Regions from separate parts of the Rhodoferax sp. LS1R11 genome, predicted to be linked through region 1. Evidence: riboswitches for the same ligand, from Rfam matches in the RefSeq annotation. Region 1 holds a riboswitch; the other holds the start of a gene.

What was found. A riboswitch is a leader RNA that binds a small molecule or an ion and turns the genes downstream of it on or off. The one in region 1 is predicted to bind glycine.
Region 2: linked by a shared signal. The riboswitch ahead of gcvT (glycine cleavage system aminomethyltransferase GcvT) and the one ahead of AC097N_RS11705 (D-amino acid dehydrogenase) in region 1 are both predicted to bind glycine.

The regions. Positions count from the first base shown of each region.
Region 1 covers NZ_JBWMAW010000008.1:148,111-162,483, reverse strand. The annotation lists gene AC097N_RS11745 (MBL fold metallo-hydrolase) at 1-218, opposite strand, end outside; gene AC097N_RS11740 (MerR family transcriptional regulator) at 327-767, shown strand; gene AC097N_RS11735 (PaaI family thioesterase) at 757-1,191, shown strand; gene AC097N_RS11730 (isovaleryl-CoA dehydrogenase) at 1,215-2,396, shown strand; gene can (carbonate dehydratase) at 2,434-3,096, shown strand; gene aceK (bifunctional isocitrate dehydrogenase kinase/phosphatase) at 3,108-4,949, shown strand; gene AC097N_RS11715 (acetyl-CoA C-acyltransferase) at 4,996-6,177, shown strand; gene AC097N_RS11710 (acyl-CoA dehydrogenase family protein) at 6,262-7,392, shown strand; gene AC097N_RS11705 (D-amino acid dehydrogenase) at 7,409-8,677, opposite strand; glycine riboswitch at 8,732-8,844, opposite strand; glycine riboswitch at 8,845-8,944, opposite strand; gene AC097N_RS11700 (rhodanese-like domain-containing protein) at 9,019-9,441, shown strand; gene AC097N_RS11695 (patatin-like phospholipase family protein) at 9,455-10,846, shown strand; gene AC097N_RS11690 (HAD family hydrolase) at 10,912-11,571, shown strand; gene AC097N_RS11685 (AraC family transcriptional regulator ligand-binding domain-containing protein) at 12,113-13,159, opposite strand; gene AC097N_RS11680 (carboxyl transferase domain-containing protein) at 13,293-14,373, shown strand, end outside.
Region 2 covers NZ_JBWMAW010000004.1:276,524-290,896, reverse strand. The annotation lists gene AC097N_RS08000 (dicarboxylate/amino acid:cation symporter) at 1-789, opposite strand, end outside; gene AC097N_RS07995 (DctP family TRAP transporter solute-binding subunit) at 943-1,977, opposite strand; gene AC097N_RS07990 (two-component system sensor histidine kinase NtrB) at 2,010-3,980, shown strand; gene AC097N_RS07985 (response regulator transcription factor) at 3,993-4,604, shown strand; gene AC097N_RS07980 (L-serine ammonia-lyase) at 4,633-6,021, opposite strand; gene gcvP (aminomethyl-transferring glycine dehydrogenase) at 6,058-8,970, opposite strand; gene gcvH (glycine cleavage system protein GcvH) at 8,985-9,356, opposite strand; gene gcvT (glycine cleavage system aminomethyltransferase GcvT) at 9,396-10,568, opposite strand; glycine riboswitch at 10,627-10,772, opposite strand; glycine riboswitch at 10,793-10,895, opposite strand; gene AC097N_RS07960 (DUF1294 domain-containing protein) at 10,950-11,567, opposite strand; gene AC097N_RS07955 (electron transfer flavoprotein-ubiquinone oxidoreductase) at 11,719-13,410, opposite strand; partial or broken gene AC097N_RS07950 (SDR family NAD(P)-dependent oxidoreductase) at 13,560-13,730, shown strand; gene AC097N_RS07945 (DMT family transporter) at 13,730-14,373, shown strand, end outside.

The sequences.
Region 1 (14,373 bases):
ATGCAGCAGTCCACCACGCTCCAGCCCGCCTGGCCGTCAATCTCATCACGCAGCAGCCACAGGTTGATGTGGTTGAGCGCAAACGGCAGGCTCATGCGCAGCCATTTCACGCCGGGCGCCACCGTCACGGTCTGGCCGGGCGCGGGCAAGGTGTCCCCCAGGGGGTAATGCAGGCGCTTTTCGAGCTCGTGGGCGGGGAGTGTGGCGGGTAAATTCAAGGCGGCTCCTGATTTGCGACATAATTGACGTTTACGTAAACGTCAACCATGGCGGCCATTGTAGATGCGGACATCTACGGTTGCAGTCACCTTGGGGCATCCTGAATTATGGCAATCACCTACAGCATCAGCGATCTGGCGAAAGAGTTTGACCTCACCACGCGGGCCATCCGCTTCTATGAAGACCTGGGGCTGCTGGAGCCGGAGCGTTCGGGCCCCGGCGGGCGCAACCGTGTCTACAGCGGGCGCGACCGCACCCGCTTGAAGCTCACCCTGCGCGCCAAGCGCCTGGGCCTGAGCCTGACCGAGGCCAAGGACATCATCGACATGTACGACAGCCCGCGCGACACCGGGCCGCAATTGCAGAAGTTCCTGCTGGTGCTGGCCGAGCATCAAAAACAGCTTGAAGCCCAGATGATGGACCTGCAGGCCAACCTGGATGAACTCAAGGTACACCAGCGCGAAGCCAAAGTCCTGCTGGCCAAGAGCCTGAGCCCGCCGGACGCCAAAAGCACCGCCACCAAACCGAAGAAGACCCATGCAGCCTGAAGAAACCCTCTTGGAGCGCGTCCAAAACAGCTTTGACCGCCAGGGTCTGATGCAGCACCTGGGCGCCCGCCTGGTGCGGGTGGAGCCCGGCCTGTGTGTGGTGGCGCTGCCGTACTCCAGCAAGGTGACGCAGCAGCAGGATGGCTTTCATGGTGGCGCCACCGGTGCGCTGGCCGACATTGCCGCAGGTTATGCCGGTTTGACCCTGGCACCAGCGGGCATGGAGGTGGTCACCCTGGAATACAAAATCAACTTCATGGCGGCTTTTCAAGGCGGCGAACTGCACGCCACTGGCCGCGTGGTGAAGGCCGGGCGTCGCGTGATCGTGACCACCGCCGAGGTCGTCCACATCGACGCCGATGGCAAGCAAAGTGCCTGTGCCGTGATGCAGCAAACGCTGATGCCCGTGCCCAAAACGTATTGAACCCAACAATTAAAGGAGACACCATGAACAACATGCCCGGACTGAACTTCCAACTCGGTGAAGACATTGATGCGCTGCGCGATGCCGTGCGCGAATTTGCCCAGGCCGAGATTGCGCCGCGTGCGGCCGAGATCGACAAAACCGACCAGTTTCCCATGGACCTGTGGCGCAAGATGGGCGACCTCGGTGTGCTCGGCATCACCGTGGGTGAAGAGTTTGGCGGCGCCAACATGGGCTACCTCGCGCACATGATTGCGATGGAGGAAATCTCCCGCGCCTCTGCCTCGGTAGGGCTTAGCTATGGCGCGCACAGCAACCTTTGTGTGAACCAGATCAAGCGCAACGGCACCCCCGAACAGCGCAGCAAATACCTGCCCAAACTCATCACCGGCGAGCATGTCGGCGCGCTGGCCATGAGCGAGCCGGGCGCGGGCAGTGATGTGATCAGCATGAAGCTCAAGGCCGAAGACAAGGGCGGCTACTACGTGCTCAATGGCAGCAAGATGTGGATCACCAACGGCCCTGACGCCGACACCCTGGTGGTGTACGCCAAGACCGAACCCGAGCTGGGTGCCCGCGGAGTCACCGCATTCCTGATTGAAAAAGGCATGCCCGGCTTCTCGGTCGCGCAAAAGCTCGACAAGCTCGGCATGCGCGGCAGCCACACCGGCGAGCTGGTGTTCAACAACGTGGAAGTGCCGGCGCAGAACATCCTGGGCGGCCTCAACAGCGGCGCCAAGGTGCTGATGAGCGGGCTGGACTACGAACGCGCGGTGTTGACCGGCGGCCCGCTGGGCATCATGCAGTCGGTAATGGACAACGTGCTGCCTTACATCCATGACCGCAAGCAGTTTGGCCAGAGCATTGGCGAATTCCAGCTGATTCAGGGCAAGGTGGCCGACATGTACACCGTGCTGCAGGCCGGGCGCTCGTTTGCCTACACCGTGGCCAAGAACCTGGACCTGCTGGGTGTGGAGCACGTGCGCCAGGTGCGCAAGGACTGTGCTTCGGTCATTTTGTGGTGCGCCGAAAAAGCCACCTGGATGGCGGGCGAGGGCGTGCAGATTTATGGCGGCAACGGCTACATCAACGAGTACCCGCTGGGCCGTTTGTGGCGCGATGCCAAGCTGTATGAAATCGGCGCGGGCACCAGCGAAATCCGCCGCATGCTGATTGGCCGGGAACTGTTCGCAGAAACCTGCTGAAGGCTCCGGGTTTGACCGCGCAGGCGAAAATACGCCCATGACTTCATCACTACACAACCTGCTAGACAACAACCGCCAGTGGGCGGCCCGCATGGAGCAGCAGCGGCCCGGGTTTTTTACCCAGCTGTCGCATCAGCAAACCCCCAAGTACCTGTGGATTGGCTGCGCCGACAGCCGCGTGCCAGCCAACGAGATCACCGGGCTGGACCCGGGCGAGGTGTTCGTGCACCGCAATATTGCCAACGTGGTGGTGCACTCGGACCTTAACGCCCTGTCGGTCATCCAGTACGCCGTGGACCACCTCAAGGTGGAGCACATCATGGTGGTGGGCCACTACGGCTGCGGCGGCGTGCTGGCCGCGTTGCGCGGTACCCGCGTGGGCCTGGCCGACAACTGGCTGCGCCATGTGCATGACGTGAAGCTGCGCCACCGTGGCCGTATTGACCACTTGAGCGTGCCCGAGCAGGAAGACGTGCTGTGCGAGATGAACGTGATCGAGCAGGTCGGCAATGTGGCGCTGTCCAACGTGATGCAGGACGCCTGGGGCCGGGGCCAGAAGGTGGCCGTGCATGGCTGGTGCTACGGCCTCAAGGACGGCCTGGTCAAGGACCTGGGCGTGACCATGCAGGGCTCGCACGAGGTCATCACTGTGTTTGGCGAAGCCCTCAAGCGTTACCCGCGCGGCGGCATTCTGCTTTAAAGCGCCTGGGCATGTTTCCGCAACGTCTTGACTCCACGGTGGCCTACGACATCGCCAAGGCGATGATGGATGGCTTCAACCGCCATTACCAGTTGTTTCGCACCGAGTCGGGCCGCGCCAAGCACCGGTTTGAAACGTCCGACTGGCATGGCCAGCAACGGGCCCAGCGGGAGCGCATCGAGTTCTACGACCTGCGCGTGCGCGAGGCCTCCACCCGGCTGGAGCGAGAGTTCAAGGCGGGTGAGCAGCCCATGGACATCTGGCAACAGGTCAAGCTGCATTACATCGGCCTGCTGGTCAACCACCACCAGCCGGAGCTGGCCGAGACCTTCTTCAATTCAGTCACCACCAAAATCCTGCACCGCACGCACTTTCACAACGACTTTATTTTTGTGCGACCGGCGGTCAGCACCGAGTACATCGAAAACGGCGAGTCCGAGAAGCGCCCCACCTACCGGGCCTACTACCCGTCCAACAGCAGCATGCAAACGGCGCTGGAGGAGATGGTGGCCGACTTTGACTTGCGCCGCGAGTTTGAAGACCTGTCCCGTGATGTGGGCCATGTGGTGCGCGCCATGACCGCCACGCTGGGGGAGGCCAAGCTGCGCGCCAATTTTCAGGTGCAAGTGCTGACCAGCCTGTTCTTTCGCAACAAGGGTGCCTACATCGTGGGCAAGCTGATCAACGGCTTCAACGAATTTCCGTTTGCGCTACCGGTGCTGCATGCGCCGGTGGGCGACACGCTGGTGATTGATGCCGTGCTGTCTGGCGAAGACGACCTGCTGATGCTGTTCAGCTTTGCGCGCGCCTACTTCATGGTGGACATGGAAATCCCCAGCGCCTACGTGCAGTTTCTGCGCAGCATGATGCCGCGCAAACCACGCAATGAAATCTACAACGCGCTGGGCCTGGCCAAGCAGGGCAAGACGCTGTTTTACCGCGATTTTCTGCACCACCTGCGCCACTCCAGCGACAAGTTTCGCATCGCGCCCGGCATCAAGGGCATGGTCATGCTGGTGTTTGACCTGCCCTCGTTTCCCTATGTGTTCAAGGTCATCAAGGACTACTACCCGCCGCAAAAAGACACCACCCGCGAGCAGATCAAGGGCAAGTACCTGCTGGTCAAACAGCACGACCGTGTCGGCCGCATGGCCGACACGCTGGAGTACAGCGAAGTGGCGTTTCCGCGCGAGCGGTTTGACGACGAGCTGATCCGGGAAATCGAGAAGTTCGCCCCCAGCCAGCTGGAGATCAGCGACCGTGATGGCGATGGCCATCTGGAGGTCATCATCAAGCACGTGTACATCGAGCGGCGCATGATTCCGCTCAACATCTACCTGCAGGAAGCGTTTGACGCGGGCGGTGCCAATGCCGCCGCTGAGGGCCCGGCCGCCGTGCGGGCACGCGAGCAGATCGAGCGTGGCGTGGTCGAGTACGGCAACGCCATCAAGGACCTGGTGGCAGCCAACATCTTTCCCGGCGACATGCTCTGGAAAAACTTTGGCATCACGCGCCACGGCAAGGTGGTGTTCTATGACTACGACGAGATTGAATACATCACCGACTGCAAATTCCGCAAGGTGCCCGCGCCCCGAAACGAAGAAGACGAGATGTCGGGCGAGGTCTGGTACAGCGTGGGCCCGCGCGATGTGTTCCCCGAAACCTTTGGCCCGTTTTTGCTGGGCAACCCGGCCGTGCGCCAGGTGTTCATGAAGCACCACGCCGACCTGCTGGAGGCGAGCTTCTGGCAGGGGCACAAAGACCGCATCCAGGCGGGCGACGTGATTGACGTGTTTCCGTATGACCGCGAAAGACGGTTTTCGTTTGTGCGGGATCAAGCCGCGTTGACTTGACCCGATTTAAAACTATTCAGCTTTTTTATTCTTCAAGGAGTTTGGTATGTCTGACCCGATCGTGATCGTGGGTGCCGCGCGCACCCCCATGGGAAGTTTTCAGGGCGATTTTTCAAGCCTTGCGGCGCATGACCTCGGTGGCGTCGCCATCCAGGCCGCGGTGGAACGCGCCGGTATTGCGCCTGATTCGGTGAATGAAGTGCTGTTCGGCAACTGCCTGATGGCCGGTCAGGGCCAGGCGCCCGCGCGCCAAGCCGGGTTCAAGGGCGGCTTGCTCATCAGCGCGGGCGCGGTGACGCTGTCCAAGATGTGCGGCTCCGGCATGCGCGCGGCCATGTTCGGGCATGACATGCTCGTCGCGGGCAGTGCCGACGTGGTGGTGGCTGGGGGCATGGAGAGCATGACCAACGCGCCCTACCTGCTGCAAAAAGCCCGTGGCGGCTACCGCATTGGCCACGACCGCATGTTCGACCACATGATGCTCGACGGCCTGGAAGACGCCTACGAGGCGGGCCGTTCCATGGGCACCTTTGGCGAAGACTGCGCCGCCAAGTACGGCTTCACCCGTGAAGCCCAAGACAACTTCGCCATCACCAGCGTGAAGCGGGCACAAGCCGCGACGACATCAGGTGCGTTTGCGGCTGAAATCACACCCGTGACGGTCAAGGGCCGTGCCGGTGACACGGTGATTGCCACCGATGAGGCGCCCGGCAAGGTCAAGCTGGAAAAAATCCCGACCCTCAAGCCCGCGTTCAAAAAAGACGGGACGATCACCGCCGCCAGCAGCTCCAGCATCAGCGACGGCGCGGCCGCGCTGGTGATGATGCGCGCGTCCACCGCTGCCAGGTTGGGGCTCAAGCCGCTGGCCAAAATCGTGAGCCACGCCGTGCACGCGCAAGAACCCAACTGGTTCGCCACCGCGCCAGTGGGCGCCGTGAACAAGGCACTGGCCAAAGCCGGTTGGGCCGTGAAAGATGTGGACCTGTGGGAAGTCAACGAAGCCTTTGCCGTGGTGCCGATGGCGCTGATGCATGACCTGAACCTGAGCCATGACATCGTGAACGTGAACGGCGGCGCCTGCGCGCTGGGCCACCCGATTGGCGCGTCCGGCGCCCGCATCATGGTCACCCTGATGTACGCGCTGCAGGCCCGTGGCCTCAAAAAAGGCGTCGCCACCCTGTGCATTGGCGGGGGCGAAGGCACGGCTGTGGCGCTGGAAATGCTATAAATTAGATAGCTGCTAGCGCACGTTGTATCTGGGCTAGCGCCCGATTTCTTATAAATTTTGAACGGATGCCCTCGGGCCTGACCCATGTTGCTGACCCCAGACCAGGAAATGATCCGCGACGCCGTGCGCGATTTTGCCCAAGCGGAGTTGTGGCCGAACGCCGCGAAGTGGGACAAGGAACATCATTTTCCCAAGGCGGCCCACCAGGGCCTGGCCCAGTTGGGCGCCTACGGCATTTGCGTGCCCGAGGAGTTCGGTGGCGCCAACATGGACTACCTGACGGTGGCCCTGGTGCTGGAGGAAATCGCCGCCGGTGACGGCGGCACCAGTACCGCCATCAGCGTGACCAACTGCCCGGTCAACGCCATCCTGATGCGTTATGGCAACGCAGCGCAGAAGAAGCAGTGGCTGACCCCGCTGGCCCAGGGCCAGATGCTGGGCGCCTTCTGCCTGACCGAGCCGCATGTGGGCTCCGATGCCTCCAGCCTGCGCACCACGGCGGTCAAGGACGGTGACGAATACGTCATCAACGGCGTCAAGCAGTTCATCACCAGCGGCAAAAATGGCGATGTAGCCATCGTCATTGCCGTGACCGACAAGGGCGCGGGCAAGAAGGGCATGAGTGCTTTTCTGGTGCCCACCCACGCGCCGGGCTACGTGGTGGCGCGGCTGGAAGACAAGCTCGGCCAGCACAGCAGCGACACCGCGCAGATCAATTTTGACAACTGCCGCATCCCCGCCGAAAACCTGATTGGGGCGGAAGGCGAGGGGTACCGAATCGCGCTGGGTGCCTTGGAGGGCGGGCGCATCGGCATTGCCGCGCAAAGTGTGGGCATGGCGCGCAGCGCCTTTGAGGTGGCGCTGGCCTACGCCAAGGAGCGCCAGAGCTTTGGCACGGCCATCTTCAACCACCAGGCGGTCGGTTTCAGGTTGGCCGACTGCGCGACGCAGTTGGAAGCGGCGCGCCAGCTCATCTGGCACGCCGCCGCGCTGCGGGACGCGGGGCGTCCGTGCCTCAAAGAAGCCGCCATGGCCAAGCTGTTTGCCAGCGAGATAGCCGAGAAGGTTTGCAGCGTCGCCATCCAGACGCTGGGCGGCTACGGCTACGTGAGCGACTTTCCGGTCGAGCGCATTTACCGCGACGTGCGCGTGTGCCAGATTTACGAAGGCACCAGCGACGTGCAGAAAATCATCATCCAGCGCGCGCTGGCCTGACCCGCCTGCCGGTGACTCAGGCCGAGACCGGCGTGCGGCCGGGCAGGGAGGCGGGCAGTGCCTTGGCGCCCAGGCTGTTGTCCACCAGGTTGCCAATCATGTCGGCCGTCATGGCCGAGAGTGTCCAGCCCAGATGGCCGTGGCCGGTGTTGTAAAACACACAGGGCGAACGGCCCCGCCCCACGCGCGGCAGCATGTTGGGCATCATGGGGCGCAGACCGGCCCAGGGCACCACACTGTCGGTGCGTACCCCCGGAAAACATTGCTGCACCCATTCCACCAGCGGGCGAATGCGGTCGGCGCGAATGTCGCGGTTCATGCCGTTGAACTCGGCCGTGCCCGCCACGCGCAGGCGGTCCTGCCCCAGGCGGCTGGTCACCAGCTTGGTGGCGTCGTCCAGCAAACTCACCATCGGGGCCGAGGTCTGGCTTTGCGCGTCCAGCAGATTGACGGTGATGGAATAACCCTTGACCGGGTAGATGTTGACCCGGTCGCCCAGTTGCGCGGCCAACGCGCGGCTGGCCGTGCCTGCGCACACCACCACGCCGTCAAACACCAGCGTGTCGGCGTGGGCGCCGTCCCCGGTGGTCAGGGTGACCTGCTTGCCATCGCTGCGCACCGAGCGGATGTCCTGGCCATACAGCGTGCGCACACCCAGCCGCTCTGCCGCAGCGGCCAGCCCGGCGGTGAATTTGTGAATATCACCCGTGGAGTCGCTGGGCGTGAAATAGCCACCGTAGTACTCGCCAGCCAGTGTGGGTTCAATGGCGCGCATTTCGGCAGGCGTGACCGCCTGGCGTTGCAGGCCGCCTTTGGCCAGCATCTGCGACACCTTGCCCGCGTGGTCAAAGCCGGCCTTGTCGCGGTAGATGTGCAGAATGCCTTCGCGTTGGTGGTCAAAGTCGATGCCTTCCTGTGCCGCCCAGGCAAACAGGTGATCGCGCGCCGCCATCGACAGGCGCACCGTCTCGATGGTGTTTTTCTCGTAGTGCGGCATGGCGGCAATGAACTCGGCAAACCACGATATCTTGTGCCAGCTGGGCTTGGGGTTCACCAGCAGGGGCGCGTCATGGGTGAGCATCCACTTGAGGCCTTTGACAATCGTGGACCAGTGGTTCCAGACCTCGGCGTTGGAGGCCGAGAGTTGTCCGCCGTTGGCAAATGAGGTTTCCATCGCGGCATAGCGGTGTTTCTCAAACAGGGTGACCGTAAAACCACGCCTGGCCAACGCATACGCGGTGGTGATGCCCGTGATGCCACCGCCGATAACAGCTATTTTTTTCATGAGGAAGATCCAAAAAAGAGTCGGGGGTTGGGACGGCGTCGGACATTCGACACCGTCGCCCCCTCTGTTTTGGACCTGAGAGATTCACACCCCGTCCGTGGACGGTGGGCGCTTGCTCCTGCGGTGGACCGGAAGACTAGCTCCGGTCACTCTTCAGAGTGTTTGCTGAACTGATACCGGTTCTTGTGCCTGAGAGATTCCGGGGCGGTTGCTCCTTCGGCGCTTGTATGCAGGGAGACTGCTTCAAGACTCTCCCGATATCATGGACGGGATTATGTCACTGCGGCGGTGGCCCTCGCTGGTCAGCCCATTTTTTCCATCGCGACAACCAGGAGCACCCCATGCCCATCACCAAAGGCTACCAGCAACTCGTCGATGAGGCCATGGCCCAGGTCACGACCTATTCGGTGCCCGAGGTTCAGGCCCGCCTGAACGACCCCAGGACGCAGATCGTGGATATCCGTGACATCCGTGAACTGGCCGAGGGCACCGTGGTGGGCGCTTTTCATGCGCCGCGCGGCATGCTCGAATTCTGGGTGGACCCGGCCTCGCCGTACCACAAGCCCTTGTTCGCCGACGAGTCCAAAGAGTTCATCCTGTTCTGCGGCGCGGGCTGGCGCAGCGCTCTGGCGACCAAAGCCTTGCAGGACATGGGCATGACCAACGTGGCGCACGTTGACGGTGGGTATGCCGAGTGGGTCAAACAGGGCGCCCCCACCGAAACGCTTGAAGCCCAAAAGGCCCGGCGCCAAACCAAACCCTGAGGCGGGGCGGGCCATGGGAATTGACGTGTTGATGCGTCCGGTGCGCTGCGGCATGGCGGCGGCAGCGGTCGCCCTGCTCGGGGCGTGTTCCAGTTTGCACCCCTGGCAAAACCTGCCGATGCAGCCGCAGGCGCGTGCGTTGCCAGCCGCGCCGCCGGATGCCCCGGCGGCCGACGAGCGCTCGATGGTGATGGTGGTCACCATGTCGGGCGGCGGTGCGCGTGCTGCGGCGTTTGGCTACGGCGTGCTCGATGCCTTGCGCCAGACGCGGGTACGCTGGCATGAGCGCGAATTTGCGCTGCTCGACGAGCTGGACGTCATCAGTGGCGTCTCGGGCGGCAGCATCATTGCGGCCTACTACGCGGCTTTTGGCGAGAAGACCTTCTCGACTTTCGAGTCTGCCTACCTGCGGCAAAACTTCCAGAACACGCTCATCAACGACATGCTGCACCCTGGCCGCCTGCATGACCTGTCGTCGCCCTGGTTTGGCCGCAGCAACCTGCTCGCGCAGCGGCTGGACGCGCTGTATGAAGGCAAGACCTTCGGTGATCTGGGCACCCGCGCCGGCCAGCCGCGCCTGCTGATTTCGGCCACCGACCTGTCGCTGGGCTCCAGCTTTGAGTTCACCTGGAACCAGTTTGCGCTGATTTGCTCGGACCTGGCCAGTGTGCCGCTGTCGTTTGCCGTGGCCGCTTCGTCCGCGGTGCCGATCGCGCTGAGCCCGATGACCCTGAAAAACCACAACGCCAACTGCCCGAGCCCTCCGCGGGAGGTTGCCGGTTCGTCCACCAGCGACTACCGCGTGCGCTTGCTCAAAGACAACCAGCGCACCTACCTGGATGCCAAAGTCCGCCCCTACATCCACCTGGTGGATGGTGGCCTGGCCGACAACCTGGGCCTGCGCAGCCTGCTGGACCGCTCGCTGGCCGACGGCGGCATCCGCGACAGCGTGCGGCGCTCGTCCAAAATCGCCATCGAAAAGCTGGTGATCATTGCGGTGAATGCCGAGCGCGACCCGTCCGAGCGCATTGATGACAGCGACACCGTGCCCCGCACCTCGCAGGTGGTGGATGCGCTGCTGTTTGGCTCCGGCGCGCGGGCCACACAGGAAACGCTGGGTCTGCTGAGCGACACCGCTCAAGCGTGGCGGCGTGAACTGCGCCGCGCCACGGCCGACGGCGCCGATTCGTTTGCGCCGGAGGCCCAGATTCATGTGGTCAACGTCAACCTGCGGGATGCGCCCGAGCCGCTGGGGCGCCGCGGGCTGCTCCAGATTCCCACGGCGTTCTCCATTCCGGGTGCGGACGTGAGCCGTCTGATTGAGGCGGGGAGCAACATCCTGCAGCAGTCCCCCGAATTCAAGGCACTGGTGCAGTCCCTGGGCGGCGAGCGACCAGCACCCTGAAGTCATTTGTCCAATATTTTTAACAAAAACGGGCTGTAGCCCATATGGAACTTGCGGAGCATGCTATGAAATTTGAAGCAATCCTGTTTGACTGTGATGGCGTGCTGGTGGACAGCGAGCCCATTGTCAATGCCGTCCTGCGTGACATGCTGGAGGAGCGCGGCTGGGCCATGACAGCGCCGGAGTGCATGCGCTTCTTTGTCGGCAAGTCGGTGCGTGACGAGCGCGTGGCGATTGAAGCGCACACCGGCCAGCCGCTCACCGACGCGTGGATGCAGCTCTTTTACACCCGCCGCAACCATGAGTTAACGCAGCGCCTGGAGATCATCGCGGGCGCCGACGCGGCCGTGCAGGCGGCGCACCGCCACACCGGCCAGCGCATTGCCTGCGCCTCGGGGGCGGACCGGTTCAAGGTGGAAATGCAGCTGACCCAGGTGGGTTTGATGGCGTTCTTCACCGGTCGGGTGTTCAGCGGCCACGAGATGCCACGCTCCAAACCTGCGCCCGACGTCTACCTGGCCGCCGCGCGTCACCTGAATGCGCCAGGCCACCAGTGCCTGGTGATCGAGGACACCACGGTGGGCACCACGGCCGGCGTGGCGGCGGGCGCCACGGTGTGGGCGTACTGCCCGATTCCGGCGAATGGGCCTGCGCTGTTGGCGGCCGGCGCGGCTCAATTGTTCGGCCATATGGGTGACTTGCCTGCCTTGCTGGCCGCTCTTTGACCGAGTGCCTGTTTGGCAGGCACCGTGTTGCAGCCCGCGCCAGATCAGGCTTTGGCGGGTTGTCCCGGCGCTGGTACACAAACTTATCCACAGAAGCTGTGCATGAGAAAAGAAATGCTTTCATCACTGCGCCATGGGGCCAGGCAGCTTCTTTGTATTTTCAAATTGGTTTGAAAAAATAGGTCTTGGGCCCGGTTTCAAGCGAACTTTCTGTTATGTAAATAGAGCTTGAAAGCACTTGTTTTGTGACTTATACCTGCTGCCTATTTAGTAGGCACTGCGTTGAAAGCACTGCCAGATGGGGAATTGGCTTGTTTTCCCTGCGGTGCTCCACAAAGTTATCCACAAAACATGTGCATGAACTTTTTTTCAACTCATTTGCCCTCGCCATGGACCCCTGCCTGTTTCGCAGGCACCGTGCTGCAGGCCGCGCCAGACAAGGCTTTGGCACGGTTGTTCCGGGGCTGCTGCACAAAGTTATCCACAAAATTTGTGCAGTGTCGGGTGGGCGAGTTGTGCTAGGGCGCGGGAGGGAAATGACTCAACCCAAGCGCCGGAACTCCGCCGGAGACTTTCCTGTCCAGCTCTTGAACGCCCGGATAAAACTTTTTTCATTCTGAAACCCCGCCGCCTGCGCCACTTGTTTGACCGGCCGTGCGGTACGCAGCAGCAACTCGCGCGCACGGCTCTGGCGCACGTCGTCTTTCAGCGCCTGCAGGGAGGCGCCTTCGTCTTTCAACTGGCGGTGCAGGGTGCGGGGCGACACATGCAGCAGGGTGGCCAGGTCGTCGGCGCTGTGGGTGTCCGCCGGGTGGGCCACCAGCGCCTGGCGCACGCGCTGCACCAGCAGGCGGTCGCGCCGGTACTGGCGCACGGTCAACGGCAGGGCGCGTTGCAGCATCTGCTGCAACGCGTGTTCGTCGCGCCGCAGTGGCAAGGCCAGGTAGCGCGCATCGAAGCAGATGCCTGCCGGTGAGGTGTCAAACGCGGTGGGGCTGGAGAACAGCACGCCGTACACCTCGGCGTGGGGCGGTGCGGCATACGGAAACTGCGCGCTTTTCAGCGGGATGCGTGAGTCAATCAGCCAGCAGGCCACGCCATGGACGTTGCGCAGCACCGAGACCAGGCAAAACTCGCGCAGGGTGCCCAAGTCGCGGTGCTCGGTGATGGCCAGCCTGGCCTGGTCGCCGGTCACGCTGAGTTGGCAGGTGATGTCGTCGGCAATCAGCCGGTGGTGGCGGCACCAGCGTTGCAGCGCCACGCCCAGCGTGGGCGCGCTGATGGAGGCGCGCACCAGCATGCCGTAGCTGCCCCAGGGCAGGCGGCGGCTGAACCAGCCCAGCGCCTCGTCGTCCAACTCCTGCATGGCGGCACCGGAGATGCGTTCCATTTGCGCGGCGGTGATGCGCGATGCCGGATTCATCAGGCTGGGTGGCGTGATTTGTGCCAGCGCGAGGGCCTGTTCAGGGCTTTTTCCCTGACGTGCATAGGCCTCCATAATGGCGCCCACAAATGCAATGGGTGTCGCGGCAATGCCCGTTGGGTCACGGATGGTCGTGTTGAGGGAGGCAGGTGTGGACGTTGGCATGGCTCAGAGTATCTTTCCATATGGCACGATTTGCAACCTGTGAGGCATCCGGAAATTCCCTGGCGCTTCTATGCTTCGGGGTACACAATGGCGCACCAACCCGCTGCCGTTATTGAACTTCAGAGAGAACCCCATGTCCGTTCTTGATACCAAACTCAACGCCCGCTCTGCCGATTTCCAGGCCAATGCCACCGCCATGCAGGCGCTGGTAGATGACCTCAACGTCCAGATTGCCAAGGTGGCCTTGGGTGGCGGCGACGCCGCCCGCGCCAAGCACACCGGTCGCGGCAAGCTGTTGCCGCGGGACCGGGTGCAGATGCTGCTGGACCCCGGCACGCCGTTTCTGGAGCTGTCGCCGTTGGCTGCCATGGGCATGTACCCCGACCGTGATGGCTCCGACAGCGCGCCCTGCGCGGGTGTCATTGTGGGCATTGGCCGGGTGAGCGGCGTGGACTGCATGATTGTGTGCAACGACGCCACGGTCAAAGGCGGCACTTACTACCCGCTCACGGTCAAGAAGCACTTGCGGGCGCAAGAGGTGGCGCAGCAAAACCGCCTGCCCTGTATCTACCTGGTGGACTCGGGCGGTGCCAATTTGCCGAACCAGGACGAGGTGTTTCCGGACCGCGACCATTTCGGACGCATCTTCTTCAACCAGGCCACCATGAGTGCCGAGGGCATCTCGCAGATTGCCGTGGTGATGGGCAGTTGCACGGCCGGTGGTGCCTACGTGCCCGCCATGAGCGATGAGACCATCATCGTCAAGAACCAGGGCACGATTTTTCTGGGCGGTCCGCCGCTGGTGAAGGCCGCCACGGGGGAGGTGGTCACGGCCGAAGACCTGGGCGGTGGTGATGTGCACACGCGCCTGTCCGGCGTGGCCGATCACCTGGCGCAGAGCGACCTGCACGCCTTGGCGCTGGCGCGGCAAGCAGTGTCGCATTTGAACCAAAAGAAGGTGCTGGCGCCCGCTGTACAAGCGCCTGTTGCTCCTAAATTTGCAGCAGAGGAGTTGTACGGCGTGATTCCGGTCGACACTCGCAAACCGTTTGATGTGCGCGAGATCATTGCCCGCATCGTGGACGAGTCCGAGTTCCACGAGTTCAAGCCGCGTTATGGCGCCACGCTGGTGACCGGCTTTGCCCATATTGAGGGTATGCCGGTGGGCATCATCGCCAACAACGGCATTTTGTTCAGCGAGTCGGCCCTGAAGG
Region 2 (14,373 bases), on a different contig from region 1:
TTCCTTGATGTAGCGCACAAACTTGAAGATGCTGAAGCCATGCAGCCGACTCACGATGCCCAGCACCACGAACACAAAAATCAGGCAGGTCAGGTAGAACGCGCCCATGAGCTTGCCAAGTGAAAACAGCGAGCCCACGCCGTATTTGCCGATGGTGAACGCCATGGCGCCAAATGCACCGATGGGTGCGACCTTCATGATGAGGCCAACGATGTCGAACAGCACATGCGAGGTCTTTTCAATGAAGTCAAACACCATGGTGCCGCGGCCGCCAAACTTGTGCAGTGCAAAGCCGAACAAAACGGCAAACAGCAGCACTTGCAGAATCTCGCCCTTGGCAAATGCATCCACCACCGAGGTGGGAATCACGTTGAGCAAAAAGTCCACGGTGCCCACCATCTTGCCGGGGCCTGTGTAGGCCGCAATGCCTTTGGTGTCCAGTGAGGCGGGGTCCACGTGCATGCCCGAGCCGGGTTGCAGCAGGTTGACTACCACCAGGCCAATGACCAGGGCCAGCGTGGACATCACCTCAAAATAAAGCAGGGCCAGGCCGCCGGTCTTGCCGACCTTTTTCATGTCTTCCATGCCGGCAATGCCGATCACCACCGTGCAGAAGATGATGGGTGCGATGATCATCTTGATCAGCTTGATGAAGCCATCACCCAGCGGTTTCATCTGGGCGCCGAACTCCGGGTTGAAGTGGCCCAGCAGCACGCCAATGATGACGGCGGTCAGAACCTGGACATAAAGTGACTTGTAAAGCGGCTTGCGCGCGGTTGTCGTTGACATGAGCTGTGGCCTTGAATAGGTTGATGGGAGGGACTGCGTAGCCCTCCAGGAGGGCGCGGGCTGAATGGTATGCAGCCGTCGTCATCTCGCCAACTGTGGCGTTCAACAGTCGGGTTTACCCTAGGTCGCGCGGGCGGGCTACGGGCTGCGTTTTCAGGGCGGGCAGTCCCGCTGCACCTGGCGCAGCAGGCGGGTTCCGGCCCGGCGCTCGTAGTCGTCGTAGACGGGCTGCACGGCGCGGCGCATGGCGAGGCGTTGCGCGTTTGACAGCGTCTCCACCCGCATGCCGGGCGATTGTTGGAGCGTCGCCAAGGCCTGCTGGTTCAGCTGGGCGGACAGGCGGTTGCCTTCGTCGAGGGCATCGTTCAGGGCCAGGGTCACCAGGTCCTGGTCCGAGGTGTCCAGACTCGCCCAGAAACGCGGGTTGGACACCACCGCGTAGCCCAGGTAGCCATGGTCCGTCAGCGTCACGGCGCGTTGCACCGAGTCCAGCCCCTGGGTCAGGAAGTTGGACAGCGGGTTTTCGGCACCATCAATCACCCCGGTGGCCAAAGCCCGCTGGGTTTCGCCAAACGGCAGTACCACGGGAAGGGCGCCGAGCGCGCGCATTTGGGCCGCCAGTGTGCGCGAGGCCTGTATGCGCAGGCGAAGGCCCTTGAAGTCGGGCACCTGCTGCAGGGGCTTGCCCGCACTCATCTGTTTGAAGCCATTGTCCAGAAAGCCCAGCCCCACCATTTGCTGGCGCGACAGGCGCTGCAACAATTGCCGCCCGATGGGGCCCTGGGTCACGCACCGGACCTGCGCCAGGTCGGCAAACAGAAACGGCAAATCAAAAACCTCAAATTCAGAGGTGCCCACGGCGCCAAACTTGGACAGCGAGGGCGCCAGAATCTCGACCGCCCCCAACTGCAGGGCCTCCATCTCGTCATCGTCCCCATACAGCTGCGAATCGGGGTACACCTCGACCCGGATGCGGCCACTGGAGCGCTGTTCCACCAGCGACTTGAAGTGCAAGGCCATCCGCCCCTTGGGCGTGTCAGGCGCCACCACATGCGACAGGCGGATCATCACTCCGGCCTGCGCCGCCTGCACGGCAGGAACGGCCCCCACCAGCAGCAGGCAGGCGCCCCAGCCCGCGCACCAGCGCCAGGCCTGTGGTTTCCAGTTGATCCGCTTGAAGGTTTGCATGTCCGCTATGCTACTCAAAACCTCCCCGACCCATGACAGCGCCCACCATCGACTTTGCGGTCCTCGACCTGGACACCCGCCAGCTCTCCGCCCTGAACCGCCGCGCGATGACTTGGCTGATCGGCATGCTGCTGCTGGTGGCCGCGTCCATCGTGTTGCTCGCCTTGTTTTTGCGCACGGTGGAGGCCCAGGAAGAAGACCGCCGCCGCACCGCAGACGCCCAATGGCTTGACCAGACCCTGCGTTTTCACTTTCGCCGCCTGGAGCGGGACCTGGGCGTGTTGGCAGTGCGCGCCCAACGCCGTGACAGCACCACGCCGCCCGCACTGTCGGGCGGGCAACTCTGGCGAGACCCGGGGGTGATCGTTGAGCATGGCTGGCTGGCGGCAGGCCAGGCGTCTGCAGTGGCGTCGGTCGCCAGCTGGCCCTTGTTTCTGAAGTCTGCCGCGCAAGCCCCCGGCCATGAACCAGCGCTGTCCACCATGCTGCAGACCACCCGGGGCCTGCAGCACGCGGCGTATGCCGGCCCCCTGGGGCAGACGCTTTGGCTGGCGGTGCCTATCTTTGAACGGGACCGGTTTGTGGGTGATTACGTGGCGGCGATCGAGTTCGACCGAATGCTGGCCAGTGCCGTGCCATCGTGGTTTTTCAAAGACCATGCCGTGCGACTGGAGTCGGACACTCCGGTGGTGGCGCCTGACGATTCCTCGTCTTATGTGGCGCCCATCAACCTGCCCGGTGCGCCTGTGACCTTGCGGGTCGAGGTGCTGAACAGCCAGCCCGCGCTGGCGCCCCGTGTGTTTTTTGGCATTGCCCTGGTTTGCCTGGCGGGCATTGGGCTGGCACTTTATGTTTTGCGGCGGGACACGGCGCGGCGACAGCGGGCCGAATCCCAGTTGCAAACCCAAATGGCACTGCGCACGGCCATGGAGCGCTCCATCACGCTGGGGCTGCGTGCCTGGGACCCCCGGGGTCAGCTGCTGTACGCCAACCAGACTTTTTGCCGCATGGTGGGGTTGAGCCCGTCAGAAATTCTGGGCCACACCGAGGCCCTGCCGTACTGGCCACCGGAGCAGGGGGACGAGTTTCAGTTGCTGCGCCAGAGCCTGAATCAGCCCATGGCGCAACAAGTGGGGGTGGAAATGCAGTTGCGCCACAGCCAGGGCCAGCTGTTGGATGTGCTGGCGCATGTCGCCCCCCTGACACTGGCCGATGGCCGGGTCATCGGGTGGATGGGCTCGGTGCTGGACATCACCGAACGCAAACGCACCGAGCGCCTGGCCGCCCGCCGCCAGGAGCTGCTCGAAGCGTCCGGGCGTCTGGTGGCGGTGGGCGAGGTGGCCTCCACCCTGGCCCATGAGCTCAACCAGCCGCTGGGCGCGCTCAGCAGTTTTGCCAATGGCCTGTTGAACCGGCTGCGTGATGGGCGCATGGCGCTGGAGGACGTGACCCCCGTGGTCGAGCGGATGGAGCGCCTGGCCGACAAGGCGGGGCGGGTGATCCAGCGCGTCAACGCCTTTGCCCGGCGGCAGGAAATGAGCTACCAGCCGCTGGCGCTCACCCGGTTCGTCGCCCGCGTGGTGGGCCATGTGCCTTTGCCGGATGGACTGAAACTGGAGCTGTGTCTGCCCGAGCATGAACTCACCTTGCCGGCGGATGAATTGCTGCTCGAACACGCCCTGCACAACCTGGTGCTGAACGCCACCGAGTGGGCCGCGCGCGCAGAGCGATCTGGTGCGCCATCGCCCGCCATCCTGCGTGTCAGTCTGGTGCAGACCGACACCCTGGCGGGCATCCGGGTGGAAGACAGCGGCCCGGGCGTGCCCCCCGACCAGCGCCACCGCATTTTTGACGCCTTTGCCAGCCAAAAAGCGGGCGGCATGGGCATGGGTTTGTCGATCTGCCGCTCCATCATGGAAGCACACCATGGTCGGATCGATGTGGAGCACAGCGCCGACCTGAACGGTGCACAATTTACGATGTGGCTGCCCCTGACTGTGTGAGCCCGTGAAACCATGAACCCCACTGTCCACCTCGTCGACGACGACCCTGATTTTCGCGATGGCCTGGCCTGGCTGCTGGATTCGCGCGGACTGCCCACGCGCAGCTGGAGCGGTGGCGACGTGTTTTTGCAGTCCCTGCGCACGGGCAAAGACCTGTGGGAATGCTGTGTGGTTTTGCTCGATATTCGCATGGAGCCGCTGTCGGGCTTGGCCACCTTCGAACAACTCAAGGCCATGGCCTGGCCCTGGCCGGTCCTGTTTCTGACCGGCCACGGCGACCTGGGCATGGCCGTGGCCGCGGTCAAGCATGGGGCGTGGGACTTTCTGGAGAAGCCCTTTCAAAACAACCTGCTGGTCGACAAGGTGGAAGCGGCCCGCCAGGCTGCGCTTACCCTGCAAGCCGACTCGCAGGAGCGGCTGCTGTTTCAGCAGGCCCTGGCCGGACTCAGTGTGCGCGAGCGTGAGGTGCTGGACCAGTTGCTGCAAGGCCACTACAACAAGAACATCGCCGATCACATGGGCATCACGCCGCGCACGGTGGAGTTTCACCGTGCCAATATTTTTGAAAAACTGCGGGTGAATTCGGCGGTGGAGCTGGCTCACCGCATGGGGCGTCTGGCTTGAAGACGGCTTTGGCCCACCGCCCAGGTTTCTAGCACTCCACAATATTGACGGCCAAACCGCCTCGCGCCGTCTCTTTGTATTTTGTCTTCATGTCCGCGCCGGTCTCGCGCATGGTTTTGATGACTTTGTCCAGGCTCACAAAATGGCTGCCGTCGCCGCGCAGTGCCATGCGGGCGGCGTTGATGGCTTTGACGGAGGCGATGGCGTTGCGCTCGATGCAGGGGATTTGCACCAGACCGCCCACCGGGTCGCAGGTCAGGCCCAGGTGGTGTTCCATGCCGATCTCGGCGGCATTTTCCACCTGTGCGGGTGTGCCGCCCATCACCGCGCACAAGGCGGCGGCGGCCATGGAGCAGGCCACGCCCACCTCGCCCTGGCACCCCACCTCGGCGCCGCTGATGGAGGCGTTTTCCTTGTAAAGGATGCCAATGGCTGCGGCCGTGAGCAGGAAGTCAATCACGCCTGCATCCGTGGCCCCCGGCACAAAGCGCGTGTAGTAGTGCAACACGGCGGGGATGATGCCGGCCGCGCCGTTCGTGGGGGCGGTGACCACGCGCCCACCCGCGGCGTTTTCTTCGTTCACCGCCAGTGCGTAGAGGTTCACCCAGTCCATCACCTGCAACGGGTCACGCAGGGCTTGCTCGGGGTTGGCGGTCAGCGCCTGCAACAGCGGCTTGGCGCGACGTTTGACCTTGAAGCCGCCAGGCAGCACGCCGTCGGTCGCGCAGCCACGTTTGACGCAGTCCTGCATCACCTGCCAGATGCGCAACAGGCCTGCGTCAATCTCGGCATCGCTGCGCCAATGTTGCTCGTTGCGCCGCATGATTTGCGCGATGCTCAGACCGTGTTGCGCGGTGAGCTGCAATAGCGCGTCGCCGCTGGTGTAGGGCAGCGGCAGCACCGTAGCGTCAGGTGCGATCGCCTTTTGGCGCGTGCCGTCGGCCGCCACTTCGTCACTCACGATGAAGCCGCCGCCCACCGAGTAATACACCCGCTGTTCCAGCTCCTGGCCCGCGGCGTCCAGCGCTACAAAGCGCATGCCGTTGGCATGAAAGGGGAGCGGTGCCCGCATGAAAAGCAGGTCGTCTTTCTCATGGAAGGCAATGCGGTGCGAGCCTGCCAATGCAAGTTGCTGGCTGCTGCGCACCTGCGCCAGCAGTGCGGGGATGTGGTCTACCTCCACCGTGTCGGGCTCATGGCCTGACAGGCCCAGCAGCACCGCCACATCGCTGGCGTGGCCCTTGCCGGTGGCGCCCAGTGAGCCGTGCAACCAGCAGCGCACCGTGGCCGTTTGCGCCAGCAAGCCGCTGTGCTGCAACCGCGCCACAAACTGTCGTGCCGCGCGCATGGGGCCCACGGTGTGCGAGCTGCTGGGGCCAATGCCAATCTTGAACAGGTCAAAAACAGAGACTGCCACGGGTGTTCTCCTGAAGTGCCGTCCTGAGGTCCTGCTTTAACTCGTTGCGTATTCCGTCAAAGGAACGCACGAGCAGAACAGGTTGCGGTCGCCATAGACGTTGTCCACCCGGCCTACGGGGGGCCAGTACTTGACCTGCTTGAGGGTGGCCAGCGGAAAGCCGCCCACCTCGCGGGAGTAGGGGTGGTCCCACTCGGCACCCATCAGGGACGCGGCCGTGTGTGGTGCGTGCTTGAGCGGGTTGTTGTCTTGCGGCCACTCGCCACGCTCGACCTTGGCAATCTCTTCGCGGATGGCAATCATGGCGTTGATGAAGCGGTCCAGCTCGTCCAGGGTTTCGCTCTCGGTCGGTTCGACCATCAAGGTGCCGGCCACCGGGAAGCTCAGCGTGGGGGCGTGAAAACCATAGTCCATCAACCGCTTGGCCACGTCTTCGGCCGAGATGCCGTTGGCGCCGCCACTGCTTTCCTTCAAGGGGCGCAGGTCCAGAATGCACTCGTGTGCCACATGGCCGTTGGCGCTGGCGTACAGCGTGGGGTAGTGGTCTTTCAGGCGGGCGCTGATGTAGTTGGCGCTCAAAATCGCCACCTCGGTGGCGGCTTGCAGGCCTTCAGGGCCCATCATGCGGCAATACATCCAGCTGATCGGCAGCACCGCCGCGTTGCCCAAAGGCGCGGCAGAGATGGCGCCAACGCCCTTGCTGGGCAGGCCGCCGGTCACGTGGCCTGGCAGGTAGGGCACGAGGTCAGCCACCACACACACAGGGCCCACACCGGGACCGCCGCCGCCGTGCGGAATGCAGAAGGTCTTGTGCAGGTTCAGGTGGCTCACGTCACCGCCAAACTCGCCGGGGGCGGCCACGCCGACCAGCGCGTTCATGTTGGCGCCGTCCACGTAAACGCGGCCACCGTGGGCGTGCACCATCGCGCAGAGTTCTTTCACGCTGGTTTCGAACACGCCGTGCGTGCTGGGGTAGGTGATCATCACTGCCGCCAGATGTTTGCTGTACTGCTCGCATTTGGCTTGCAGGTCCGCCATGTCCACATTGCCCTGCGCGTCGCAGGCGGTCACCACCACGTCGAGGCCTGCCATGTGGGCGCTGGCCGGGTTGGTGCCGTGCGCGCTGGCGGGAATCAGGCAGATATGGCGATGGCCCTGGCCATGGGCTTCATGAAAGGCCTTGATCACCAGCAAACCGGCATATTCGCCTTGCGAACCGGCGTTGGGCTGCAGGCTGATGCCCGCGTAACCGGTGGCCTGGCACAGCCAGGCGCGCAGCTGTTCATCAAGTTCTTTGTAGCCTTGCAACTGGTCGTGCGGCGCAAACGGGTGGATGTTGGCGAACTCGGGCCAGGTGATGGGAATCATCTCGCTGGTGGCGTTGAGCTTCATGGTGCAGCTGCCCAGCGGAATCATGCTGCGGTCCAGTGCCAGGTCTTTGTCGCTCAGGCGGCGGATGTAGCGCAACATGCCGGTTTCGCTGTGGTGTGTGTTGAACACCGGGTGCGTCAAATAGCTGCTGGTGCGGCGCAACCCGGTGGGGATCAGCGACTCAATGCCTTTGTCGAAAGCGGCCACTTCAGGCAGGGCCTGGCAGTCTTTGGCGAAAAAGCTCCAAACCTGCTCGATGTCGGCACGCGTGGTGGTCTCGTCCAGCGAGATACAGAGGTACTCTTTGAAGTAAATACGCAGGTTAGCCCCCGCCGCCTGTGCGCGGGCAGCTATTGAATTAGTAGCATCTCCGGTTTTGACCGTGAGCGTGTCAAAAGCACTGGTGTGGCTCAGCGTGCAGCCCATTTGTGTCAGGCCGCGGGCCAGGATGGCGGTGAAGGCGGCCACGCGCTGGGCGATGCGCTTCAGACCCTGCGGGCCGTGGTAGACCGCGTACATGCTGGCCACGACGGCGGGCAACACCTGTGCGGTGCAGATGTTGGAGGTGGCCTTCTCGCGGCGAATGTGTTGTTCGCGCGTTTGCAGCGCCAGCCGGTAAGTGGGGTTGCCATGCGAGTCCACGCTCACACCCACCAGACGGCCGGGCATGGAGCGTTTGAATTCATCACGGCACGCCAGGTAAGCGGCGTGTGGGCCGCCGTTGCACAGGGGCATGCCAAAGCGCTGGGTGGTGCCCACTACGATGTCGGCATTCCACTCGCCGGGCGGCACCAGCAGGGTAAGCGCCAGCAGGTCGGCGGCCACGATGAAAGCGGCCTGTTTGGCGTGGACCGTTGCCACATCAGCACGCAGGTCGTCAACTCGCCCGCTGGTGGACGGGTATTGCGCCAGCACCGCAAAGTAATCGCGGTTGGCCAGCAGGTCATTCCACTCGGGGCCCGACATAGCGATGAGTACTTCAATGCCCAAGGGCGCGGCGCGGGTCTGAATGACCTCAATCGTTTGCGGATGGCAGTCGCCGGCCACGATGAAGGTCTTGCTTTTGCTCTTGACGCTGCGCTTGGCCAGCGTCATGGCTTCGGCGGCGGCCGTGGCTTCGTCCAGCATCGAGGCATTGGCCATGGGCATGCCGGTCAGGTCGGTGATCATGGTCTGGAAGTTCACCAACGCCTCCATGCGGCCCTGGCTGATCTCGGCCTGGTAGGGCGTGTAAGCGGTGTACCAGGCCGGGTTTTCCAGAATGTTGCGCAGAATCACGCCGGGCGTGTGGGTGTCGTAATAGCCCTGGCCGATGTAGTTTTTGAAAATTTTGTTCTTCGATGCAATCGCCTTCAGTTCGGCCAGCGCTGCGGCCTCGGTGATGGCCGCAGGAATGGCCATCTGGCTGTGGCGCGCAATCGAGCGCGGCACGATGCCGTCAATCAGCTCGCGCCGTGAGCTTGACCCCACGACCTGCAGCATCAAGACCTCATCGGCTTCGTCCACGCCAATGTGGCGGGCCAAAAATTCAGAAGCGTTTTCCAGCTCGCTCAAGGGTTTGGCGGATTGCATCAACATGAAAATTTCCTAAATCAGGCGTTGGCAGAAAAACTGGTGTAGCCGGTTTCGTCCATCAGGGCGTCCAGCTCGGCGGGGTTGGCCAGTTTGACCTTGAAGAACCAGCCCGCGCCCAGCGGGTCGGAGTTGGCCAGGGCCGGGTCGGCGCGCAGGGCCTCGTTCACCTCGGTGATTTCACCGGTCACGGGCATGTACACGTCGGCCGCAGCTTTCACCGACTCCACCACACCGGCGATGTCCTTGGCGGCAAAGGTGGCGCCCACTTCGGGCAGGTCCACAAACACCACATCGCCGAGGGCGTCTTGCGCGTGGTGGGTGATGCCCACGGTGGCGGTGTCGCCATCAATCTTGAGCCATTCGTGGTCGGGGGTGTACTTGATCGTCATGGGGTTCTCCAAAAATGAGATGTCAAAGAAATTTAAAACTTAACCGCGGTAATACCGTGTGGGTACAAACGGCATGGCGACCACTTCCATGGGCACCGGTTTGCCACGCACGATGGCGTTGATTTTCACACCCGGCACGGCGAACTCGGACGCCACGTAGCCCATGGCCACCGGCTTGTCGATGGTGGGCCCCAGCAGGCCGCTGGTGACTTCGCCAATCTTGTTGCCTTGGGTGTCTTGCAGCTCGGTGTGGTCGCGCACAGGAATGCGCTCCAGTGCCATCAGGCCCACACGCTTTTTAGTGCCTTTTAGGCCTGTAGCCCCCGTACTATCTACGAGAGCTGCTAGTATTTTTGTAGCGCCCGGGAAGCCGCCTGCGCGGGCGCCACCGGTGCGGCGCATCTTCTGCATGGCCCAGTTCAGGCTGGCTTCCACGGGGGTGGTGGTGGTGTCGATGTCATTGCCGTACAGGCACAGACCCGCCTCCAGGCGCAACGAGTTGCGGGCACCCAGACCCACCGGTTTGACTTCGGCTTGTGCCAGCAGGGCGCGGGCCAGCGCGTCGGCGTGGTCGTTGTGGACGGAAATCTCAAACCCGTCTTCGCCGGTGTAGCCGCTGCGCGTCAAAAATACGTCAAATTTCTGCGTGCCGGTGTCTACCGCGAAGTTGCCTCCGGTCATGAACACCAGCTTCTCCACGCCGGGCGCCAGGCGCGAGAGGGCTGTTACCGCCTGCGGGCCTTGCAGCGCCAGCAGCGCCATCTCCGGCATCGGAATGACCTGGCAGCGCGTGCCGATGTGGGCCTGAATGTGGGCGATGTCACCCACCTTGCAGGCGCCGTTGACGATGACAAAAATCTCGTTGTTGCCCCGGTTGAAGAACATCAGGTCGTCGATGATGCCGCCGTCCTCATTGAGCAGCAGACCATAGCGCTGCTTGCCCACCGCCAGGTCGATCACGTCCACGGGCATCAGGCTTTCCAGGGCGGCTGCAGCGTCGGGCCCGACCAGACGCAACTGGCCCATGTGGGAGACGTCAAACAGACCGGCGGCAGTGCGCGTGTGGTGGTGTTCGGCCATCAGGCCGCTGGGGTATTGCACCGGCATGGCGTAACCGGCAAACGGCACCATGCGGGCGCCCAGCTCCAGGTGCAAGGCGTTGAGGGGTGTGGTCAACAGGGCGGAAGCAGGGGGCGCGGAGGTCTGGGACATGGCGGTTTCTCGGAGGGCAAGTCAAAAACTCGGCGCCCGCAAGCTGCGTACGCCAAGTGCTGCCCCCGCTGTCCGCTTTACCTGAGAGATTCGCCGGGCCTGCGTGCACCTGTTGCCAGGCAAAAGGTGCGCAGACTGCGGGTTGCTCCTTCGGTGGGCTGCTGGCCATGTGTGGGCAAGCAACCTCTCTCCAGTGGGGTTTCGTCAAAGGCCCTTCGGCCATTCAACGTTGGTCAGTCCTTTTGCCTGAGCGTTCAGACTGCTGCAATCAGCGGTCCTGCGCCTTCGGCGGTCTTCTCGGGGAAAACTCTCTCCTGACCGGATGGGATTCTAAACGAGGTGGGCGGAGGGGGTAAGACAGGCTCTCTTGTTCGCTCGGACTTACTTCAATAGCAACCAGCCACCCAACCATGGTGAGCTTAAGGCAGCGAATCCCATGACATTGAGTAAAACAGTGCCCCAAAATGCCGAGCGAAACGATGCCTTGGTGGATTTGTGACGCAAAAACTGTTGCGCAATGATTCCACCGGGCCAACCTCCGATAAGGCCCAGCATCAACAGCGAACTCTCTTTCGTTCGCCATCGGCCTGTTGCCGCGGCTGACTTGTCGGCGGCGTATGCAATAAAGCAAGCGACACTGAGGAGCAGATACGCGGTCGCGACCATACGCGGTATTGGCCAGAAAACAGCCAAAACCAAATAGAAAGCCATGAAGGCCGGAACGGCAAATAGCGTAGCACCGCCCCATTCGGCCGTTCTATTTCGGACGCGAGGTCGAATGGCCTGACTCGCACTTTGAAGTTGAACATTCTTTGCGCGCTTTTTGCCTTCGCGGTTGAGTTCAACCTCAAATGTCACGCGTTGATTCAACGAGGGACGACCCGCACGAGCCGGGAGGGCTGTGGTGTGTAGAAATATTTCCTGTCCGCCTTGGGCGGTTTCGATGAAGCCGAATGCACGGTCTTCGTTCCAGGATTTGACAATACCTTCGAATCGCATATAAATTAAAAGTGATGTGTGACACACAAATTTTAAGAGGCGAAACTGTATGAGTCGCTCTACATAGACATTCCAGAATGTCTTGGAAATCCATCAAACAGAAAACAAAACGGGGCCAAATGGCCCCGTTTTATTTACCAGTAATCTCGCGTCACATCCCCGCGTAATTCGGCCCCCCGCCGCCCTCCGGCGTCACCCACACAATGTTCTGCGTCGGGTCCTTGATGTCGCAGGTCTTGCAGTGCACACAGTTCTGCGCGTTGATCTGCAGGCGGTCCGTGTTGTCGTCGTTCTTCACGAACTCGTACACGCCCGCCGGGCAGTAGCGGGCTTCCGGGCCGGCATATTTGGCTAGGTTGATCGACACGGGAACCGATGCATCTTTCAGCGTCAAATGCGAAGGCTGCTGTTCTTCATGGTTGGTGTTGCTGATGAACACGCTGGAGAGGCGGTCAAAGGTGAGTTTGCCGTCCGGCTTGGGATAAATGATGGGTTTGCACTCGGCTGCGGGCTTCAGGTAGGCGTGGTCCGGCTTGTCGCGGCGAATCGTCCAGGGGATGTTGCCGCGCAGGACGAATTGCTCAAACCCGTTCATGAGGGTGCCCACGGTCAGGCCGTGCTTGAACCAGTTTTTGAAGTTGCGGTCTTTGTTGAGCTCGGTGTGCAGCCAGCTCTTCTCGAACGCTTCGGGGTAGGCACTCAGTTCGTCGTGCTGGCGTCCTGCGACCACGGCGTCATAGGCCGCTTCAGCGGCCAGCATGCCGGTCTTGATGGCAGCGTGGCTGCCTTTGATGCGTCCCACGTTCAGGTAACCCGCATTGCAGCCGATCAGGCAGCCACCGGGGAATACGGTCTTGGGCAGGGCATTGATGCCACTGGCATTGATGGCGCGTGCGCCATAGGACAGGCGCTTGGCTGTGACTTCGCCTTTGTCGTTCTCGAAGTAGTAGCGCACGTTGGGGTGGGTCTTCCAGCGCTGGAATTCTTCAAACGGGCTCAGGTACGGGTTGCTGTAGCCCAAGCCGGTGACAAAGCCCACGGCAACCTTGTTGCCTTCCATGTGGTACAGAAAGGCGCCGCCGTAGGTGTCGCTTTCCATGGGCCAGCCGGCGGTGTGCATCACAAAGCCAGGCTTGTGGCGGCTGGGGTCAATCTCCCACAACTCTTTGATGCCGAGGCCAAAGCTTTGCGGGTCACGCCCTTCGTCCAGTTTGTACCTGGCAATCAGTTGCTTGCCCAGGTGACCGCGTGCGCCTTCGGCAAAAACGGTGTACTTGCCCAGCAGCTCCATACCCAGCTGGAAGCTCTCCATCGGTTCGCCGTCTTTGCCCACACCCATGTTGCCGGTGGCGACGCCTTTGACGGAACCGTCGTCGTTGTAGAGCACTTCAGCGGCGGTGAAGCCGGGGAAGATTTCAACGCCCAGCGCTTCCGCCTGCTCGGCCAGCCATTGGGTCACCGCACCCAGGCTGATGATGTAGTTGCCGTGGTTGTGCGCGAAGGGCGGCAGCACCATGTTGGGCACACGAAAACCCGATTTCTCACCCAGGAAAACATAGGCGTCGTCGGTCACCGGTTGGTTCAGCGGCGCACCGCGTTGTTTCCAGTCGGGAATCAGTTCGGTCAGGGCCTTGGGGTCCATGATGGCGCCCGACAAGATGTGGGCGCCGGGCTCGGAGCCTTTTTCGAGCACCACGATCGAGAGGTCGGTTCCTTTTTCAGCGGCCAACTGCTTGAGGCGGATGGCCGTGGCCAGGCCACCGGGGCCGCCGCCGACCACGACCACGTCGTATTCCATCGCTTCACGGGGGCCGAACTGGGTCAAGATTTCCTGGTTTGTCATCGTGTGTCTCGTTTGAGGGGGTCGCTTGATAATAGGGCGGTGCCTGGTCGTCACACCATGCGCCAAGGGCAATGTCAATTGTTCTGCGGATTTTATTCGGTGACCCGATGGCCCTGAGGGGTCAATACCTGTTCAGTGGAGATTCTCTTATGGTTTACAGCATCGATCCTTCGGGCCGCCTGGCTTTTGTGACCGGCGCATCCAGCGGTTGGGGTGCCGAGTTTGCCAGAACATTGGCACGCGCCGGTGCTGTCGTGGTGCTGGCGAGTCGCCGGATGGACAAGCGCAAGGACCTGGACGCCGTGCTGATTGGGTTTGGATGCTGAGGGGGATCGCGGCCGGTTTGGCGGCTGGCGCCTTGTGGGGTCTCGTTTTTGTGGTGCCGCGCGTGACGCCGGGTTTGTCATCGGTTGACCTGACGGCTGGCCGGTTTGTGAGTTATGGCGCCGTCGCGGCGCTGATGATGGCCGTCACTTGGCGCTCACACCAGTGGCCCACGGTGCCCCAGGCCTTGACGGCCCTGGGCTTGAGCCTGGTGGGTGCAACCGGTTACTACCTGCTGCTGGCCCTGGCCATTCACCGCGCGGGGACCGAGGTGCCCACGCTCATCATTGGCACCATTCCGCTTTGGGTCATGTTGCTGGGCAAGCCGGTGGGTTTGAAATGGTCCTCCTTGTTGCCCGGGCTGGTACTGACGTCAGCGGGTCTGGTGCTCATGATGAATGCCATCCCGGCGGGGGACGTCGCGCCGGGGCATGGTGGCTCGCAGTTCTGGTGGGGCGTGCTGCTGGCCACGGTGGCCATGATGTGCTGGACTGCCTTTGCTATTCTGAATGCGGCCTGGCTCAAGCGGCATCCCGAGGTCAGTGCCGCCGAATGGACCAACTGGATCGGCATCGCCACCGGCGTGGGGGCCCTGATACTGTGGTTGCTGGCGGGTTCTGATGCAAAAGAGCTTCTGGC